2 regions of the Frankia sp. CeTa3Moorea genome follow, and region 2 is predicted to be linked to the other one. Evidence: riboswitches for the same ligand, from Rfam matches in the RefSeq annotation. Region 2 holds a riboswitch; the other holds the start of a gene.
The links. Region 2 has a riboswitch for cyclic di-AMP ahead of AC08OV_RS01065 (transglycosylase family protein). Riboswitches for the same ligand answer to the same signal wherever they lie in the genome.
Positions count from the first base shown of each region.

Region 1: it holds a riboswitch for cyclic di-AMP, as region 2 does, so the genes downstream of both, AC08OV_RS05995 (transglycosylase family protein) here and AC08OV_RS01065 (transglycosylase family protein) in region 2, are expected to answer to the same signal.

Region 1 covers NZ_CDXDOR010000019.1:24,023-27,225, reverse strand. The annotation lists gene fbaA (class II fructose-bisphosphate aldolase) at 1-365, shown strand, start outside; cyclic di-AMP (ydaO/yuaA leader) riboswitch at 1,284-1,519, shown strand; gene AC08OV_RS05995 (transglycosylase family protein) at 1,526-2,203, shown strand; cyclic di-AMP (ydaO/yuaA leader) riboswitch at 2,715-2,911, shown strand; gene AC08OV_RS05990 (transglycosylase family protein) at 2,914-3,203, shown strand, end outside.
Region 2 covers NZ_CDXDOR010000003.1:6,963-10,165, forward strand. The annotation lists gene AC08OV_RS01060 (peptide deformylase) at 1-1,270, shown strand, start outside; cyclic di-AMP (ydaO/yuaA leader) riboswitch at 1,767-1,933, shown strand; gene AC08OV_RS01065 (transglycosylase family protein) at 1,936-2,316, shown strand; gene rlmB (23S rRNA (guanosine(2251)-2'-O)-methyltransferase RlmB) at 2,522-3,203, opposite strand, start outside.

The DNA of each region.
Region 1 (3,203 bases), on a different contig from region 2:
CGATTCTGCACGAAGGACAGGAGTACGTCGCCAGGAAGCTCGGGCTGCCAGCCGGCGCGAAGCCGTTCAACCTCGTCTTTCACGGCGGTAGCGGGTCGGCTCTCACCGAAATCCGCGAGACGCTCGACTACGGGGTGGTCAAGATGAACGTGGACACGGACACCCAGTACGCATTCACCCGCCCCATCGTGGACCACGTGTTCAAAAACTATGACGGCGTTCTCAAGGTGGACGGTGAGGTCGGCGTGAAGAAGGCATACGACCCGCGTACCTACGGAAAGCTCGCGGAGAGCAGCATGGCGGCCCGCGTCGCCCAGGCGTGTGAGGACCTACGTTCCGCCGGCACCAGCCTCGGGCGGGCATAGTCCGGGCCAGGAGCGCACGCCGGCTGGCGGGATCGGTTCGTCGGATACCGTCCGGCCGGACCGCCGGCCGGCGGACAGGAGGCGGGCAGGAGGACAGATAGCCGCCGGCCGCGAAAACGGGCAACCGGGCAACCGCCGCCGCTCGTCCGAGGGCATTCTCCGGACCCCTCGACCCGACACTCTCCATCGTTTCCGGCGGACGGAACGACCGGCACGTGGCGGACATCCGACCCGCCCCGGTCCGATGCACGACCCGCCGATTTCCCGTACTATGCCGGCCCCCACGGTTCCCCGGTCGCTCCGACGGCTGGGGGACCACTGTTTACCGGGCGAGGGACCCCGCTCCTCGCGTAACGCCGCCTCCGCTGGCGACCAGCAGGTTTCGGCCACATTAGCGGACACGCACCGGGTCTTCGGTAACCGTTCACCTACCGCCCCGCCCCACGGAACCCCTTCGTCCACCGTGGCGGCCCGACAGGCAATTTTCACAATCGGTGTTCGATCGAATCCGCCGTGTGCAAAAATCACAACGCTGCAAGCTACCGCCCGATTTCCGTTGTTTTTCTCACAAAAACAGGCTTCAACGGACGAAGCGTAGTATCAGGCCGATCACTCGCGTCGATCTCGTAGCAGGGCCGTCACACCTTTGTTGACATGTCACACATCTGGCCTGATACGGGACTCTCCGCTCATCGTCGCCCATCGGCAAACAGGATGATCGGCCAAGCACAAATGCCTCCGCACGTCGTACCGCCAGGTTGATGAGCGGGCGCGCACGCGCGATACCAGGCCGTCGGTCCCTGCTCAAGCAGGCGCGCCGAGTGTGCTCTTTTTCACGCACCCTATTCAATGCTTGGCGACTCGCCGGGTGGCGTGGTTATGGTTTTCGCCGTGCCCGGCAACAACGCCGGGCATTCGTCGGGCGGCACGCCGAATCCTGCCCCCGGCCGACGATTTCTCGAACCGGGCGGCAGGAACGGGGGACCCATCTCCGAGTATCGAAAGGATTCGATGCTCTCGGGGTGAAGCCATGTGCGACGACCACACGGAAAGGTGTTTCCGGTGCGGCTTCCGTCTCCAGGGAATCCCTGGCACGGCCGGGCAGTTCCCAGCCCGAATCCGACAGCTCACCTCGCAGGCGTGGGGAAGGACCACAAGACATGTCCGACGCACGTATCAGTGGCCGACAATGCCGCGCCGGTACCCGCAGCCGGGCCCGGGCCCTCGTGGTCGCACCCGTACTCGCGGCAGCGGTGGGCGGCACCTTCGCGCTCAACCAGCCGGCCGGTGCGGCCACCACCTGGACGGGCCTGCGGCAGTGCGAGTCCGGCGGTGACTACACGATCAACACCGGCAACGCGTACTACGGCGCCTACCAGTTCTCCGCCAGCACCTGGCACGGCCTCGGCTACAGCGGTCTGCCGCACCAGGCTCCCCCGGCTGTCCAGGACGAGGCCGCACTCAAGCTCGCCCGGCGGTCCGGCTTCGGCCAGTGGCCGACCTGTGGCCGCGGGATGGGCGCCGACCAGCTCGCGGGCGGCTCGTCGAGCTCCTCGGGCCAGGCGTCGCGCACGGCGGAACGCAGTGAGCTGACGGTCAGCCCCATCTCCGTGAGCACCCCCGTATTCACCCGTAACCTGACGACCGCACTGGCCAGGCAGGTACGCGACGACGTGCGGGCCTGGCAGGCCCGCGTCAACCATCTGGGGTATCCGATCACGATCGACGGCCGTTACGGACCACGCTCCGCCGCAGTCGCCCGCGCCCTGCAGGCCGCCAAGGGACTCGCCGTCGACGGCATCGTCGGCCCGGCGACCTGGCGGGCCACCTTCAGCTGATCCTCTCTATCAGCTCTATCAGCTCTATCAGCTGATCCATTCACTCCGTCAGCTCCGTCAGCTCCGTCAGCTGATCTGTTCACTCCGCTCCCGCGACGGGGGACGACCGCCGCGGCAACCGGGCATCCCACCCCGGCGACACCGGTCAGGGGATCTCACCTCGACGACGGGCCGGCCCGACCGGCCTCCGGACGATCTCCGGTTGACGGCCCGTACGGGCTGGCCCGTGCAACCCACCACCAACATCACCCGGACCACACCCTGACCGGCCTCCGGCAGGGCCGCTCTTCGGCAGAGCCGATCTTCGGCAAGGCCGGCGAGGAACAGCAGGACCAGCGAGCCACCTGCGGAACCTGTACGGAAGTGGCACGATTCGCGCGATCCTCACTGGTTACTCCGGACCACCCCGGTTTGCGCTCCATGAGCGGTTCTCGCTAGAGTGCCGCTCACTCGCCTCGTCGGCGAGGCCGCCCGGACGGACGCCGAGTCCTGCCCCCGTGCGAGCGGCCGGAACGAACATCAACCGCAGCGGGCAGGAGTGGGGGACCCACATTTCGGGCGCCGCAAGCGGCGTCCTTGGGGTAAAGCCGGTGCATCCCGGTCCATGGTGGAGAGCGGTTCCTACTCGCCACCCGGGGTCGGATCCTCCGGCCGGGCCATCCCAGCCCGCACCCGACAGCTCACCCCGCAGGCGACGGGATTGGACTAACATGCCCTCTGGGCGTCGTGGCGGCAGACATCGAGCACCGCAGGCCCCATCGCCCGCCGGTCGCATCCTGCGCACCACCGGCGCGGTCACGGCCATCGTCGGCAGCGGCCTCGCGGTCACCGCGGCTCCGGCGGGCGCGGCCACCGCCGATGACTTCGCCAAGCTCCGCCAGTGCGAGTCCGGCGGCAACTACGCGATCAACACCGGCAACGGCTTCTCCGGTGCCTACCAGTTCGACGACCGGACCTGGCACGGGCTCGGGTACTCCGGCCGGCCGTACCAGGCGTCGCC
Region 2 (3,203 bases):
CGTCGACCCGGCCCCGGCCCCCGGGCCCGTCGTCGCCGAGAGCCCGGGCCGGGTCCCCCCCGGACCGGGGGGCCTGGTCGTCGAGGAGGACCGGGCCGAACTCCGCTACGACGACAGCATGTACGTCGCCCACCAGCGAAGACGTCTTCTCAACGCCGGCAGCGAACCGGTCACCCGGTATCTGATGCGGATATCGGTTGACCGGTTCCCGGGAGATCCGGAACGCTCCGCGCGGTTGTACCGATCCGATCCACTGCGCTGGGAGGACCTCCAGCTCAGCGCACACTGCGGCGGCGAGCAGATGGCCTGGCAGGTCAAGACGGACTGGGACGCGCTCAAGGAGGTCTGGCTGCTCTTCGAGAACAGTCGAGGGCGATTTCCGCTCTATCCCGGCGAATCGGCATGGATCAACTACAGCTACCAGGTGAGCAGGGAGAAGTGGGGGCCGTGGTTCCAGCGTGCCGTGCGGGTACCGACGAGTTTCCTCTCGGTGCAGCTGGACTTTCCGGCCGAGCTGGATCCCGTGGTCTGGGGCATGGAGACGTCGATGACCGCCGATGCCTTCCCGTTCCGGACCGCAATCGCCCGCACCGACTCCGGCGACCGGCGGATCTTCACCTGGTCGACCACCGAGCCGCCGCTGCACGCCCGCTACCGACTGGAATGGAACTTCCGGGCCACCGTGCCGGAACGTGATCCGGCCGCGGAGACCGGAACACGTCCCAGCGATCAGATGGCGGCCGTTGGCATCGTGCAGGAGGGTGAGGCGATCCTGCGGCAGTCGGCCCGCCCGTTCGCCCTGCCCGACGAGGCCGAGGACGCGCGCCGGGTCGTCGCCGAGCTGTCCTCCGCCCTCGAACGGGTATCCGCCCTGCACACCTTCGGCAAGGGCATGGGCATCGCCGCGCCGCAGGTCGGCATCAACCGCGCCGCGGCGATCGTGCGTACCCCGGGCGGCGACACGCTCACGCTGCTCAACCCCAGCGTCATCGAAACCTCCCGGGAGACCGACGAGCAGTACGAGGGCTGCCTGAGCTTCTTTGACGTCCGTGGCCTCGTCCCCCGGCCGCTGGAGCTGCACGTCGAACACACCGATATCGACGGCAACCGGCACATCACCGTCTATCGGCAGGGGCTGGCGCGGCTTGTCGCCCACGAGATCGACCACCTGCACGGTCAGCTCTACACGGATCGGATGCGGGCCGGAACCACACCAATCCCGGTGGAGCAGTACCGGGGTACCGGCTCGGCCTGGTCCTACAACCGCTGACCGACCCGAACGCACCCGCCTCGCGGGCGGCATGGCGGCATGGCGGCTGGCGGCTGGCGGCGACGCAGCGCCGGGACCGGGTGTCCGGCACCGACTGGTAGATCCGACATATGACATGATTCCCTCGTGCCGTATAGTCCGGAAAGCGGGCGATAGGTGCGGGCCCGCCGGAACGCCGGCACAGATTTTTCCAGATCCTGGTTAGAGATTGCCGGCAGCGGGTAGCAGAGGCTTGATCACCACGCGGCGGAACAGTTTCTCCACGCATCGCGTATTGTTTACCGTCAACGTGACGACCCAGCTACGGACTGGGGATTTCCAGCCCACTGGACAACCTCTAGAATCGGGCGCGCACGCGGGCGCGAAACACCATTAAAAAGATCGGAACAAGTAAACAGGATGCACTGTGTGCATCCTCACGTACTCTTGTTTTTCCTGGGTCACTCTCAGCTATGTTCATTGCCGTGCCGTCACCTGATGGCATTCGTCGGGCGGCACGCCGAATCCTGCCCCCGCTCGACGAGAATCGAACCTTCGGCAGGAGCGGGGGAACCAATTCCGGGCGCCACGAAAAGGCGTTCTCGGGGTGAAGCCGCGATGCGCGGCCGGGCATTCCCAGCCCGAACCCGACAGCTCACCTCGCAGGCGTGGGGAAGGGCAACTCAATGTCCAACGCTCGTTCGCTCGCTCGTGGCCTCAACCGCATCAGGCTCGGTTCCCGGGCCTTGATCGCAGCCACCACTCTCGCGGCCTCGATCGGCGGTGGCCTCGCGCTGTCCCAGCCGGCCAACGCGTCGACGAATGCCGACCGCTTCCTCTCCAAGGTGATTCCGTGTGAGTCCGGGGGAAACCCGCGCGTGGTCAACTCCATCGGCGCCGGCGGACTGTTCCAGTTCCTGCCCAGCACCTGGCGCGGGGTCGGCGGCAAGGGTCTGCCGCAGCACGCCAGCGTCGCCGAGCAGTGGCACCGCGCCCGCATCCTGTACGCCCAGCAGGGGACGAGCCCCTGGTACGCATCGAAGCCGTGCTGGGGTCACAAGATCTGAGCTGCCCGACTTCCCGCGCCAGCTTTCACTGTCCGCGCCCGGCCGGTACTGATCGGCGCGCGGCCAGCAGCCCCGTGTCCCCTCCGGGACACGGGGCTGCGCGCTACGTTTCCCGGTCACGGTTTCCCGGCCACGGCGACGCCGGCCAGGTCAACGTCCGCAGCCCCGCCCGGCGGAGACCCGGCGGACCCACCGATCGGCCGGCTCAGCCGATCCGACGGCGGCGGGCGATCTCGGCCAGCGTGATCCCAGCGGCCACCCCCGCGTTGAGGGACTCCACCGCACCCGCCATGGGGATCCGGACCCTCACGTCGCAGCGCTGCTCGACCAGCCTGGACAACCCGCGTCCCTCGGAGCCGATCACCAGGACGAGTGGGTCGGTCGCCATCGTGAGCTCGTCGATGCTCACCTCGCCGCCCGCGGCCAGACCGACGACGAACTGGCCGCCCGCCGCGTAGGAGACGAGCGTGCGGGCCAGGTTGGTGGCGCGCGCCACCGGCAGCCGGGCGGCGGCCCCCGCCGAGGTCTTCCAGGCCGCGGCGGTCATGCCGGCGGCCCTACGCTCCGGAACGACGACGCCATGGGCACCGAAGGCGGCGGCCGAGCGCACCACAGCCCCGAGGTTGCGGGGATCGGTGACCCCGTCCAGCGCCACCAGCAGACCGGGGGGGGACGAGCGCGCGCGGGCGAGGAGATCATCCGGATGGGCATACCGGAACGGCGGTACCACGAGGGCGAGACCCTGATGCGGAGCGGTGCCACACATCCGGTCGAGATCCGTGCGGCCGACGTCGGCCACGGCGATCCCGGCCCGCCCGGCGAGTCGGCGGGCGTCGGCGAGCCGCTCGTCGAAGTCCAGCCCGCCGGCGATGAAAAGGGTCGACGAC